2 linked regions of the Puniceicoccus vermicola genome follow. Each later gene encodes a partner of the first gene's protein in a complex. Links are inferred from orthologs where the notes say so. Each region holds a gene or a part of one and is shown in the gene's direction. Other genes may lie near its edges.

Region 1 (8,044 bases):
CTCTGCAGGCAGGCGAACCTCTGGCCTGGATCGAGGTGCCGCCAATCATTCGCACCGACGAAGGAGGGCCCGTCCGCCCTGTATGGATACACCCCTCGTCCGTCGACCCCTTTTTCGCCCAGCTCGCCTCCCGTCTTCCCGATGGGCTGGCCTCTCTCCCCGGACCTCCAGACCAATTCGTCAGCAGCTTCACCCTGCAGCCCTCTCCCCTGCGCTTTCTCGTCGGCACGGATGAACTCGGCCGCGACCTCTTCGCCCGAACCCTCGTCGGCGGACGGCTCTCCATCGCCGTGGGCATCGCCGCGACTCTCGTTTCGGTCACCATCGGAATCTTCTACGGCGGCATCGCTGGCTACGTCGGCGGAAAGGTCGACTCACTGATGATGCGCTGCGTCGACATTCTCTACGCCCTGCCGTTCCTCATCTTCGTCATCCTCCTGATGGTCGTCTTCCCCAAATCCCTCCTCCTCCTCTTTCTGGCGATCGGAGCCGTGGAGTGGCTGACCACGGCCCGCATTGTACGCGGCGAAGTCCTTTCCCTCAAAAAGTTACCCTTTGTCGACGCCGCCCGCTGCCTTGGCCTGAGCCACGGAAAAATCCTCTGCCGCCATATTCTTCCCAATACCCTTCCCCCGGTGATTGTCTACGCAACTCTCACCGTGCCCACGGTCATCCTCCTCGAATCCGTGCTCAGCTTTCTCGGCTTGGGGGTTCAGCCACCCAACAGCTCCTGGGGCGTCCTCCTCAACGAAGGAGCGGAGCGAATGCAGACCTACCCCTGGATGCTCATCTTCCCCGCGATTCTGTTCGCCCTCACCCTCCTCAGTTTGAACTTTCTGGGCGACAGCCTCCGCGATCTCCTCGATCCGAAATCCCGTCACTAAGCGGGCGATCCGGGACACCCGACCGGCAGAAAAATCTGTCTGTCTCAAAACCGTTATCCCTCGGTGGATAGGGCGAATAAGTGATTGACCTTCTGCATCCTAGGAAAAACCTATTCCGACGTTCTCAAATCACGAAACCAACACTGAAATACAATGAATCAACTTCTCTCCCTGGCGCAGATGCCGACGATGGACAACATCGACAACATGGTCGCGGAATGGGCTCTCAATCTAGCCACCGCCGCCATTATCTTTTTTGTCGGAAAGTGGCTCGCCGGTGTCGCCCGCACCGTTTTCACCAAGGTCTGCGAAAAGCGGAACATTGAGGCTTCCCTGAGCCGCTTTGCCGCCAGCGTACTATACTACCTTTTGATGGCCGTGGTCATTGTCGCCGCCCTCGGTAAGCTCGGCGTTCCCACCACCTCGGTCGTCGCCATTCTCGGTGCCGCCGGCTTGGCCGTCGGTCTCGCCCTCCAAGGCTCTCTCTCCAACTTTGCGGCTGGCGTGATGATCCTCCTCTTCCGCCCCTTCAAAACCGGTGACGTCATCGACGGCGGCGGGGTTGTCGGAGTGATCGTGGGCATCGACATGCTGACCACCGAAATGAAGAGCTTCGACGGAAAGCAAATGATCGTCCCGAATGGCAAGTTCCTCGACAGCGTCATCACCAACATCAACGCTTATCCAAGCCGCCGCGTGGACATCGAGTTCTCGATCAGCTACGACGACGACGTCGACCAAGCCCGCGAGATCATGCTCGATATGTTGAGCAAGGACGAGCGCGTCCTCGACGATCCGGCCGTGACCGTTGCCCTCATGAACTTCGGCGACAGCGCCATCGACATGGTGGCCCGCGCCTGGGTAGCCCCCTCCAACTGGTGGGGCGTCCTCTCCGAAAGTCGCGAAAAGCTCAAGAAAGCCTTCGATGCAAACGGAATCTCCATCCCGTTCCCGCAACAGGATATCCACATCATCAAGGACAATTCGGAAGAACCCGAAGAAGCCGCTTCTTAACCCTCCATTTCAAACGCGCGAATCCCAAGCGATTCGCCAGAGCCCGGACCGAGTCGATCTCGGATCTGGGCTCTTTTTTTGAGGTCCGGCGACGCTATCGAAATCGCTATCGCGCTTCCGCTCCGGAGATTGCCGGACCCCGTGCATTGTGGAGAGGAATGGCGAAAGCCATTTCTAACGGAAACCACAGGGGAGAACGCTTCCCGCCGAAGATCATCGAAATCGCTATCGCGCTTCCGCTCCAGAGATTGCCGGACACCCGTGCATTGCGTAGAGGAATGGCGAGAGCCATTTCTAGCGGAAACCACAGGGGAGAACGCTTCCCGCCGAAGATCATCGAAATCGCTATCGCGCTTCCGCTCCAGAGATTGCCGGACACCCGTGCATTGCGTACGAAGATCATCGAAATCGCTATCGCGCTTCCGCTCCAGAGATTGCCGGACACCCGTGCATTGCGTAGAGGAATGGCGAGAGCCATTTCTAGCGGAGTCCGCAGAAGAGCCTGCTTCCCGCCGAAGATCATCGAAATCGCTATCGCGCTTCCGCTCCAAAGATTGCCGGACACCGTGCATTGTGGAGAGGAATGGCGAAAGCCATTTCTAACGGAAACCACAGGGGAGAACGCTTCCCGCCGAAGATCATCGAAATCGCTATCGCGCTTCCGCTCCAAAGATTGCGGGACACCATGCATTGTGGAGAGGAATGGCGAGAGCCATTTCTAACGGAGACCGCAGGGGAGACCGCTTCCCGCCGAAGATCATCGAAATCGCTATCGCGCTTCCGCTCCAGGGATTGCCGGACCCCGTGCATTGCGTAGAGGAATGGCGAGAGCCATTTCTAACGGAGTCCGCAGAGGAGACCGCTTCCCGCCGAAGATCATCGAAATCGCTATCGCGCTTCCGCTCCAGGGATTGCCGGACACCGGATCGACCTACTTATTCGCCATTTTCACTTTGACCAAGAAGATCGGCTACTTCGCTCAGGGCGATCGATCATTTCCAGTTGCGTTTTTGGCTTCTCCCGTTCCCGCTTAGGAGATGGAGCCGGTCCATTTTCCAGGCCATCTGGATCGCTATTCCGGGGTGGTGGAATCCGCTCTGGGCTGGATGGCTGCGGACTGGCTCCGAGAACATCGGAGCACCCAGTCCTTTCTCCTCGCGCCCAAATTCCGGACCGCCCTGCAACGGGCCGTGGAAATTAGTTTTTTCCGGGATCAGCTGGGACTTTCCTTTCGGATTCTCCCCTTCCCTCCTCTCGCCAAGGAATCGGGGGCCAGCGATGGTGCCCGAGTCGAGGCGGAGTGGGATCGCGCTGCGGCTCTCGCAGCTCTCCTCGACCGGAAGAAAGGGGATAACCTCCTCTTTGTCACCACTCCCGACGCCCTGCTCGACCCAGTCATTCCCCGAAGCCAATTGCGGGCGCAGCGGCTGGCCATCCGCACGGGGGAGGAAATTCCTCCGGCCGAACTGGCCCGGAGACTTTCGGAAGAACTGGGCTACGACAACGAACCCGTCTGCGAGCGGCCCGGGGAATTTGCTGTTCGGGGGAACCTGCTGGATGTCTATCCGGTCAGCCTCGCACATCCGGTGCGCATTGATTTCTTTGGCGACGAGGTCGAGAGCATCCGCCCCTTCGATCCCACCAGTCAGCTCTCGGAGGGAAATTTACGGGAGGTCTGGATCGGACCGACACAAGGAAGTGCGGAGGGAGTCTCCGACGGAGCTCTCGCCGATTACCTCGACCGCCCGACCACTTGGATTCTGGAGGAGCCCGATACCCTTCGCCGCGAGCACCCCATACTTTTCGAAAAGCCAGAACGCCCAACCCACGGAAAGGGGAAACTGCCTGCACCGAGTTCAAGCGGAGCCCCCACTCTCGCCCGCATTTTTGAGCGACCGGGCGCGGAAAAGGATTCCGCCCTCCTCCTGTCCGAAGTCGAAACGGTGCTGCCCCTGGCTCTCGTCTCCGAAAATATTCCGCTCACGACCAAGGATCCCGAGATTCTCCGCGGCGAACTCATCCGCGGCCTCCTCGGGGCCGACCGCACCGCCCACGAGGAATCGACCCGCCTACGATTCCTCCACAAAGTCGCCCAACTCGCCTCCGAAGGCGCCAAAGTCCACCTAGTACTTCCCGGAGAGAGCGAGGAGAACCGATTCCGCGAGTGGATGGCTCAGGACGCCATCCTCCGTGACTTCGATCCTCCCATCCTCCACGGCAATCTTCGGAAAGGCGCTTGGCGGGAAACTGAAACCGGCGACGAACTCTACATCACCGACCGGGAAATCTTCGGCCGTGACCGCACTCGCCTCGAAAAGATTTCTGAACGGGCCCTGCCGACCCGCAACGCCGTCGATGGCCTTCTCGATTTTTCGGAAATGGTCGAGGGCGATCACCTCGTGCACCTCACCCACGGGATCTGTATCTTCCGCGGCATCGCCCCGAAGGAGATTGACGGGGAAACCCGCGAACTCATCACCCTCGAATTCGCCGAGGGCATTCGTATCTCGCTGCCCCTGACGGAGGCTCACCTCCTCTCCCGCTATGTCGGCCTGCGTAAGTCCACTCCCAAGCTGGGTAAGCCGGGATCGGGGATTTGGGAGAAGGCCCGCCGCTCTGCCGAGAATTCCACCCTCGACCTCGCGGCCCAGCTCCTCGAGATCCAAGCAAAGCGAGTCACCACCCCTGGCCACGCCTTCGCCGAAGACACCCCGTGGCAGACAGACTTCGAGTCCTCCTTCCCTTTTCGAGAGACTCCCGACCAGCTGGCCGCCATCCAATCCGCTAAACGCGACATGGAAAAAGATCGCCCGATGGACCGCCTGGTCTGCGGAGATGTCGGTTTCGGCAAAACCGAGGTGGCCATCCGCGCCATTTTCAAAGCGGTGATGGATGGGAAGCAAGCGGCCCTCCTCGTGCCGACCACGGTTCTGTGCCAGCAACATTTTCAGAGCTTTCGCGACCGATTCGCCGATTTCCCACTCAGTGTGGAAATGCTCAGCCGCTTCCGCACTCCAAGCGAACAGAAACGTATCCGGCAGCAATTGAAGCATGGACGCATCGACGTGGTCGTCGGAACTCACAGCTTGCTGAGTAAATCGGTAAAGTTCAAAGACCTCGGCCTTCTCGTCATCGATGAGGAGCATCGTTTCGGAGTCCGACAGAAAGAGGAGCTCAAGCGGATGCGCACCCACGTCGACGTACTCAGCATGAGTGCGACCCCGATCCCCCGCACACTCTACCTCGCCCTCGCCGGCGCCCGCGATCTGAGTGTGATCGAAACCCCACCCCGCGATCGACTTCCGGTCGAGACCATGGTGCACCCCTATTCCGAGGGTCTCATCCGTTCGGCCGTCGATCAGGAAATCAGCCGCGGCGGCCAAGTCTTTTACCTGCACAACCGGGTGAAAACGATTCGCGCCGTCGAAAAAAAACTCAGCGCTATGTTTCCGCGCCTCCGGATCGCCGTCGGGCACGGGCAGATGGAAGAAGGCGAACTTGAGCAGGTAATGACCGAGTTTGTCGCCGGACGCTACGACCTCCTCCTCTGCACCACCATTATCGAGTCCGGACTGGATATCCCGAACTGCAATACGATGATCATCGAGGGGGCCGACCGGTTTGGACTCTCCCAACTCTACCAGTTGCGAGGCCGCGTAGGACGATTCAATCGGCAAGCCTACGCCTATCTCCTCCTCCACCGCCACACCGGCGTCCTCGAATCGGCCCGCAAACGGTTGTCGGCCATCCGCCAATACAACCAGCTTGGAGCCGGCTACCGGATTGCGATGAAAGATTTGGAGCTTCGCGGAGCCGGGAATTTGATCGGCTCCGAACAGAGTGGAGAAATCGCGGGAGTCGGCTTCGACCTCTACTGCCAATTGCTCCGCCAGAGCATCGCTCGGCTCAAAGGAGAGGTCACGGCTTCCCACGTCCGGGCCGAGGTGCGGCTCGATTTCATCAACCGCGGTATGGGTGGAGTGCGGGCAAGGCCCGTCGGAGAAGCCCGGTTCGAAGTTTTCCGCAAAGAGGCCGTGGACTCTGGCCGCATCAAAACCGTGGCCGCCGAGATCCCGGGCGAGTATATTCCCGAGTCACGCATCCGCGTCGACCTCTACCGTCGCCTCGGACTCGTTTCGAACCGGGAAGAGATGGACCGGATCGAAAAGGAGATCGCCGACCGCTTCGGCAAAATGCCCGAATCCGTGAAGATTCTCCTCGCCGTCACCCGGATTCGCCTCGAAGCCGAGTATCACCAAATCGCCTCTGTCGCGACCGAAGGACCCCTTCTCCGGCTCAAAAGAACCGGGAAGGAAGGGAGCTACGTAAAAATCGGATCGCGCTTTCCCCGCTTGACCCAGAAAAAGCCCCTTTCCAGATTGGCAGAAATCACTAGGATGATTGCGCGTCTATGAACCTCCACCACCTTTTTCTTCGGCCTATCGGCCTGATTCTTTTCCTCGCAGGCTCGATTCTTTCCGCTCAGGAAAGCGTCGACCAGATGTGGGAACCCGATCGCCCCAACGCGATCGCCGCCAAGGTTGAGGGGAAAATCATCACCTTTGAGCAAGTTCGCCGCGAGATGGAGCCCCTCCTCCGGCAGGTCTCCCGCATTTCTTCAAACGAGCAGGAATACAACGCCAACCTGAACCGCCTGCAACGGGATGTGCTGCAAAACCTGATCGACCAGATTCTGATCGTGGAGAATTTCCACACCAAGGGGATGACGATTCCGAAATCCTACATTGAGGGTGAGTTCAACGATGTGATCCAAGAAGACTTCAACGGCGAACGGGACCGCTTCCTCACCTACCTGCGTAGTCAGGACCAAACGGTGCGTGATTTTCGCGATGATCTGAAAGACAAAATCATCGTGCAGGTGATGAAACAGCAGATGCGACGCAATCAGGCCGAGATCAGCCCGCAGATGATCAAAGAATTTTACGAGGAGAACCAGGCGCAATTCCAACGGGGCAAGGAGGTCAAACTCTTCCAAATCTCCCTGACTCCCAGCAGTGAGGGAGAAACGGTAGAGGAGAAGACCGCCACCGTGGAAGAAATGCTCGCCGATGGCACCTCTTTCCAAGAGGTCGCCCGGAAGATGAGCATGGACGGCCTGGCCCGCCGTGGGGGTAGCCTCGGGTGGGTTGGCAGCTCGGACCTCCGCCGCGAACTCAGTGATGTCGTTTTCGCCCTTCCGGAAGGCGCGGTCAGTGATCCGGTCTCTTTTCAGAAGAGCATTTTCTTTTTCTACGTCGAAAAGATCCGCGAGCCCGGCCCAATTCCTCTCGCAGAAGTCCGAGGCACGATTGAAGAAATGCTTTCCGACCAGATCGCTCGTGAAGCCCAGGAAAATTGGCTTCAGCGGCTTCGTGAGAAAGCCTACATCGAGTACTTCATCTGATCGGACCGACTTTCGGTCCAACCATCAGCCAGTCCCGCAGTGAGGGAACTTCTCGACAGCCTCCAGGCTCTCCCACCGGAGATCATCTGGGTTTGCCTTCTGCTCACCGCGTTCGCGGTGATCCTCGTCCTCCACCGCTGGATGGGCCCCGCAGGCCTCTATGTCTACATGGCCGTCGCGATCATCGGAGGGAATCTTCATGTCCTCAAGCTGACCCAATTTTCAGTCTTTCCCGATCCGGTCGCGCTGGGGACCATCCTTTTCTCCACCACCTTTCTTTGCACTGATATTCTTACGGAGTATCACGGTGCCCCCGCGGCCCGCCGAGGGGTGATCCTCGGATTTGCCGGGTTGGTTCTCTTCGATCTCTTTCTCTTCGCGGCCCTCGCCTTCCGTCCGCTCGATCCCTCTGACGGAGCTCTCGGAGCCTCAGCCGCGCAAATGCAGGAAAACCTCGAGGCCATCTTCCTCCCCGCACCGGGGATCCTCATCGCCAGTCTTGCCGCCTATCTCATCAGCCAGTTCAACGACATCTGGGTCTTCAGCCGGTTGCGCGCCGTGACGCATGGCAAGTATCTCTGGCTCCGCAATAACCTTTCCACCTGGATTTCGGCACTGGTCGACAGCGTCGTTTTCAGTGTTCTTGCTTTCGTCGTTTTCTCCCCCGATCCCGTCGGCTGGAAACCGCTGATCTTTACCTATATACTCGGAACCTATGGGCTTCGCGTCGCCGTCGCCATTC
Region 2 (5,461 bases), on another replicon or contig:
GCAACGATGAAGTCGCGGAATTCAAAGGTGGGGGTCTTGGTCTGCCCGCTGATCTCGACCATGCGGTTCATTGCGGACTTATCCCGATTGACATCCAGGATGTCGACATCGACGCCATGCTGATTGAAAAACGTTTGGGCTTCCTGGCACCAAGGGCAACCAGCTTTGATGTAGAGAATGGGCCGTTCTTTCATTTTGCTGATCTAAGGGTGGAACGTTGCGTTTTACGAGAATGATTTTTGCCGACGGGTAATTGCTGAAGCTCCACGGTAAAGTTTGGGGTGGATCTACATTTTTCTTCACGGCTCTAGCTCGAATTCCCCTTTCTCAATGACCAGAAGGGTTGCCGTCTTCCGTCTCCTGGCGTTAGTTCGTTGCTAATCTATGTCTGCCAACGAGTCCATTCGCATCCGGGGTGCACGCCAGCACAATCTACGGAATCTCGATGTTGAGATTCCTCGCAACCGGATGACGGTGGTCACAGGAGTCAGTGGATCGGGCAAATCTTCCCTGGCTTTCGACACTCTTTATGCCGAGGGCTACCGGAAGTACATGGAGAGTCTTTCGCCCAAAGCGCGTCAGCTCCTCGACCAGGTGGATCGCCCTGAGGTAGATTTCATCGAAGGCCTTTCGCCGGTCATCGCCATTGAGCAACTGACGGGGCAGGGGACGAATCCCCGGAGTACCGTCGCCTCGATCTCCGAAGTTGCCGATTTCGCCCGGGTTCTCTGGTCGGTGGCTGGTCAGCCCTTTTGCCCGAAGGATGGGGGGCGCGTCAGCCGCCGCTCGATTGACGACTGTCTCGCCCGGATTTTCGAGGAGCCGGAGGGAAGCCGGATCCAGATCCTTGCTCCCCGCATGGAGGCGAAACCGTCGGCCATTCGCGAGGAGCTGGAAAGCCTCCGGCATAAAGGCTACACACGCGTCCGCATCGATGGACGCATCGCCAGCCTCGATGATGCAGATATTGTCGACCGGGGCCGTAAGCTGCAGCAGCTCGACCTTCTCATCGACCGAGTGGTGCTGCGCCCGGACCAGCGGGGGCGGATCGCCGATTCCCTGGAACTGGCTTTCGGCGAAGGAGGGGATCGGGCCATCATCCTCGTGCAGGAATCGAAGGAGGCTCCGATGCGCGAGGTTCTCCTCAGCCAGGCCCATTCCTGTGAGATCTGTGGAGAGGTCTATCCCGCACCCTCCTCACGGCTGTTTTCCTGGAATAATCCTGACGGCGCCTGTCCGGAGTGCGGTGGAATCGGTGAGATCCTTCGGTTCGATGAAAATCTATTGGTTCCCGATCCCTCCGTCTCCGTGAAAAAGGGGGCGTTGAAGCCTTGGCGGATCGGGTCGAAGCGAATGATCATCCGCCGCAACGCGCTCTTGCGGCAACTCGCGGAACAGCTCCCCTTTGACCCGACCGTGCCTTGGCAGGACTTGGATGAATCGGTGCAGCAATTGATTATCCACGGTTCAGGGGATCAAGAGTTTCTCTTCAAGCTCGGCCCCGGCAACCGCAAGCCGAAGTCGATGCCATTCCCCGGAGTGATTCCGGATCTGGAAGATTCCTTTACGACCTCGACCAGCGATGGTCTACGGGCCCGTTTGATCGCCTACCAGCGCCGCTTGCCTTGTCCCGCTTGTGAGGGCGCGCGGCTCGGTGCCTACCCACGCAGCATTCGGGTGGAAGGCGTTTCCTATCCGGAGTTCCTGGCGATGCCGGTAGATACCGCGTTGAAACAGGCGGAGGGGCCGTTTCGTGCTTCCGCGGGGAAATTGGTTGATGAAGCCGTGGAAGGGTTGGCTCACCGACTTCGTTTCCTGGAGGAAGTGGGGCTCGGATACCTGACGCTGGACCGCTCCTTTCAATCGCTCAGCGGTGGGGAGGCACAGCGGGCTCGGTTGGCCACTCAGCTCGGCATGGGACTCGTCGGCGTGATCTACGTTCTCGATGAGCCAAGCATCGGCCTGCACCCGATCGACATCCGCCGCCTCATCCAGAACCTGCACCGCCTGCGGGATCGGGGGAACACCGTGGTCGTCGTCGAGCATGAGGAAGCCATGATCCGCGCTGCCGATCACCTCGTCGAGATGGGGCCGGGAGCCGGTTCATTGGGGGGCAACTTAGTCTACGCCGGTCAGCCTGGGGATATCGCCGGATCCCCCGCAAGTCGCACCGGGGCCTACCTTTCGGGGAAAGAGAGTCTGCTCGATCGCCGCAAGGTGCGCAGTCCCGGAAAAGATGCACTGGAAGTGTTGAAAGCGGTGGAGCACAATCTTGATGGGTTCGACGTCAGTTTTCCCGTGGGCTGTCTCAGTGTGGTCTGCGGAGTTTCGGGTTCGGGAAAAAGCTCCTTGGTGCACGACATCCTAGCGGCGGCGGCCGCTCGAAAACTAAACCGCGCGAAATCCGTCCCCGGCGCTCACGGAGGGATCCGCGGTCTCGAACATTTTGATACCGTGGTCGAAGTTGACCAATCCGCCATCGGTCGGAGCCCACGTTCCAATCCGGCCACCTTCGCCGGGGTCTTTTCCATCCTTCGTTCGATGTTCGCCAAGACGCCGCTCGCCAAGGTGCGGGGATACGCTCCGGGACGTTTTAGCTTCAACGTTTCGGGTGGTCGCTGCGAACGCTGCAAGGGCGACGGAGTGATCCGGCTCGACATGCAGTTCATGAGCGATGTCTACGTCGAGTGTCCCAGCTGTCAGGGAAGGCGTTACAACCGGGAAACTCTCGAAGTCCGCTACCGCGGGCTCAACATTGCCGAGGTTCTCGACCTGACCATCGAAGAAGCGAGGGATGCCTTGAGCAAGAATCCCGCGGTCCTGGCAAAGCTAGACCTGCTCCGTGAAGTGGGTCTTGGATATCTGCGTCTCGGTCAATCCGCGACAACCCTTTCCGGTGGGGAGGCGCAGCGGCTCAAGCTCGCCACCGAGCTCAGTCGGCGTGAGCAGGGGCGCACGCTCTATCTGTTGGACGAGCCGACGACGGGACTTCATTGGGACGACATCGGCCGCTTGATCGATGTGCTCTACCGTTTGCGGGATGCCGGGAATACCATTCTCATCATCGAGCACGACCTCGATCTCATCCGGATGGCCGATTGGGTGGTCGAACTCGGTCCAGAAGGTGGCGAGGCGGGAGGGCATCTCCTCTTCTCCGGCACGCCGGAGAAATGGAAGTCGGCTGGAAAGACACCGACCCTCGAGGCCTTGCGGGCGCAAGGGTGAAGGGAAGAAGAGTAGGATCGTGCCTTGCTCGATAATTCGGTCGGGTATTTGAAAGCCACTGATCTCTTCTGCTTACGCCGGATGTAGCGACAAGCAAAGGGAATTTCGGGAGTTGATGATCCCATTTCCTCCGGTCTCGGGGAGCGTAGCGCTTTTGCCCACGAGCCTAGGCCCTGGAATATACCGAGAACGCGACCTTCCGGGCGTCCAAGTTTCTGTGGACATGAAAGCGTGCGGTCCGCTGAATCTCTTTGTGATGATCTCGTAAAATGACTTCAGTTGCTCTGTGCTCCGTGTCTTTCGTTGCCCCCCTTTTCACGATATCGAGTGGTGATGGTTGATTTTCGAGAGCGGTTCGGTTTGCATCAAACAATCTCATGAGCTTTGCCCGTCAGCTATCCTTTCTCTCCGGAACATTCCTAGGGTCTCTTTCTTTCCTCTTGCTAGCACTTGGGTGTGGGGCGGATGCGGACTCGACGGGCAAGGAGCGACCTCCGGCACCGGTTGAAGTGGCCGAGATCGAAATCGGCCGGATCGAGCTGAGGCGCGAGTTGAGTGGAAGTCTCTGGCCTTCAGCAGATTTTTATGCGGCCCCTCGAATTGCCGGCCAAGTGAAGGAATTGAAGGTGCGGGTCTCCGATACGGTGAAGAAGGGTGATGTGGTCGCTCTTCTCGACGATGGGGATCTGGTGCAATCCGTTCGTCAGGCGGAGGCCGATTTGATGGTGGCGAAAGCGAATCTTCGGGAAGCCGAAGCGCGGATGGAGATTGCTGGGAAGGAAAGCGAGCGCGCGAGTCAGTTGCGGGATCGAGGGATTTCTTCGGATGCGCAGGTCGACACGACGCGGGCCGAGCGCCTTTCGGCAGAGGCTGGGCTTGCCGTGGCCGAGGCGCAGATCGCTCGAGCGGAAGCGCAGCTGGAGGCCGCGCAGATCGATCTGGGGGAAACCCGCGTTCGGGCGGAGTGGACCGGTGGCGAGGGAGATCGGGTCGTGGCCGAGCGCATGGTCGACGAGGGGGATGCCGTGTCCTCGGGTGAATCGATGTTTCGGGTAGTCGATCTGGATCCGTTGCTGGGCGTCGTTCGAGTGACCGAGCGCGACTATCCAAGCATCAAACGTGGAGACTCAGTGACCCTTCGCACAGATGCCTTCACCGGTGAGTCGTTTATGGGGAAGGTCTCTCGGATCGCTCCGGTTTTTTCCGAAGAGTCGCGTCAGGCTCGAGTGGAGTTCGAAGTCGCGAATCCGGATGGACGCCTGAAGCCTGGGATGTTTGTCCGGGCATCACTCGTTCTCGGCGTGCGGGAGGATGCGACAATCGTCCCAGACCTGGCGATTGTCCGGCGCAACGATGAGAATGGCGTGTTCCGGCTCGGGAACGACCGCGAAACGGTTTATTGGCAGCCAGTGGAGATCGGCATCCGCGAGGGAGATCGTGTCGAGATCATTGCCGATGACATCTCGGGTGAGGTGGTGACCCTGGGACAACAACTGGTGAATGACGGCTCGCGGGTGCGGGTTACGGACCTGGAGGCGGTTGGCGTTTCCCGATGAGTCTTCCCCGCTTTAGCGTCAATCGTCCGGTCTTTACCACGATGGCTTGCCTCATCGTGGTGGTGTTGGGGCTGGTTTCCTTCCGGCAGCTGAAGATCGATCTCCTGCCGAGCATCGAGTTGCCGACGGTCAGTGTCAGAACCAGTTTCGAAGGCGCGAGCCCGGAGGTGATGGAGCGAACGGTGACTCAGATCGTGGAGGAAATCGTGGCGACGACGCCAGGGGTTGAAGAAATCACTTCGACTTCCAGCGAAGGGCAGAGTCGGGTGACGGTGACCTTCGAGTGGGGGACCGACGTCGATCAGGCGGCCCTCGATTTGCAGGCGACCTTGGAGGATGAGGTCAGCGAGTTGCCGGACGACATCGTCCGACCCCGGGTGAACAAATTCGATATCGACTCCTTTCCGGTTGTCTTGATCGGGATCTCCAGTCGTCTCGATCCGGTGGAATTGACGCAACTGGTGGAGGACCAGCTGCGGTATCGATTTACCCGAATTCCCGGCGTCGCTCAGGCCGACCTCTGGGGAGGGTTTGATCGCGAGATCCGAGTCGAAGTCGATCCGGACAGACTCCGGGCCCAGGGGATTTCTCTAAACGCGGTTCTCGATGCCATTGAGCGGGCAAACCTCGATCTCCCGGCCGGAAAGATCGAGGAAGGGCGCTATGAAGTGACCTTGAGG

What was found. The genes of interacting proteins can lie anywhere in the genome.
Region 2: the proteins of mfd (region 1) and uvrA are in contact, whole or in part, in a crystal structure (PDB 4DFC), measured with the Escherichia coli proteins. The link is inferred for Puniceicoccus vermicola from one-to-one orthologs.

The regions. Positions count from the first base shown.
Region 1 is NZ_JACHVA010000139.1:35,784-43,827, reverse strand. The notes cover bases 2,544-6,513. They hold mfd (transcription-repair coupling factor), read left to right. Parts: upstream 2,544-2,935; coding sequence 2,936-6,313; downstream 6,314-6,513. Other genes in these bases: H5P30_RS20480 (peptidylprolyl isomerase), read left to right, coding at 6,310-6,513; H5P30_RS20490 (hypothetical protein), read left to right, coding at 2,720-2,932; H5P30_RS20495 (hypothetical protein), read right to left, coding at 2,544-2,589. Outside these bases: H5P30_RS20500 (mechanosensitive ion channel family protein), read left to right, coding at 1,038-1,898; more of H5P30_RS20495, read right to left, coding at 2,005-2,543; more of H5P30_RS20480, read left to right, coding at 6,514-7,302; H5P30_RS20475 (queuosine precursor transporter), read left to right, coding at 7,342-8,044. UniProt on the Escherichia coli protein: Couples transcription and DNA repair by recognizing RNA polymerase (RNAP) stalled at DNA lesions. Mediates ATP-dependent release of RNAP and its truncated transcript from the DNA, and recruitment of nucleotide excision repair machinery to the damaged site.
Region 2 is NZ_JACHVA010000127.1:114,996-120,456, reverse strand. Bases 1-3,425 are described here. They hold uvrA (excinuclease ABC subunit UvrA), read left to right. Parts: upstream 1-384; coding sequence 385-3,225; downstream 3,226-3,425. Other genes in these bases: H5P30_RS17390 (glutaredoxin family protein), read right to left, coding at 1-194. Also shown: H5P30_RS17380 (efflux RND transporter periplasmic adaptor subunit), read left to right, coding at 3,603-4,781; H5P30_RS17375 (efflux RND transporter permease subunit), read left to right, coding at 4,778-5,461. UniProt on the Escherichia coli protein: The UvrABC repair system catalyzes the recognition and processing of DNA lesions. UvrA is an ATPase and a DNA-binding protein. A damage recognition complex composed of 2 UvrA and 2 UvrB subunits scans DNA for abnormalities.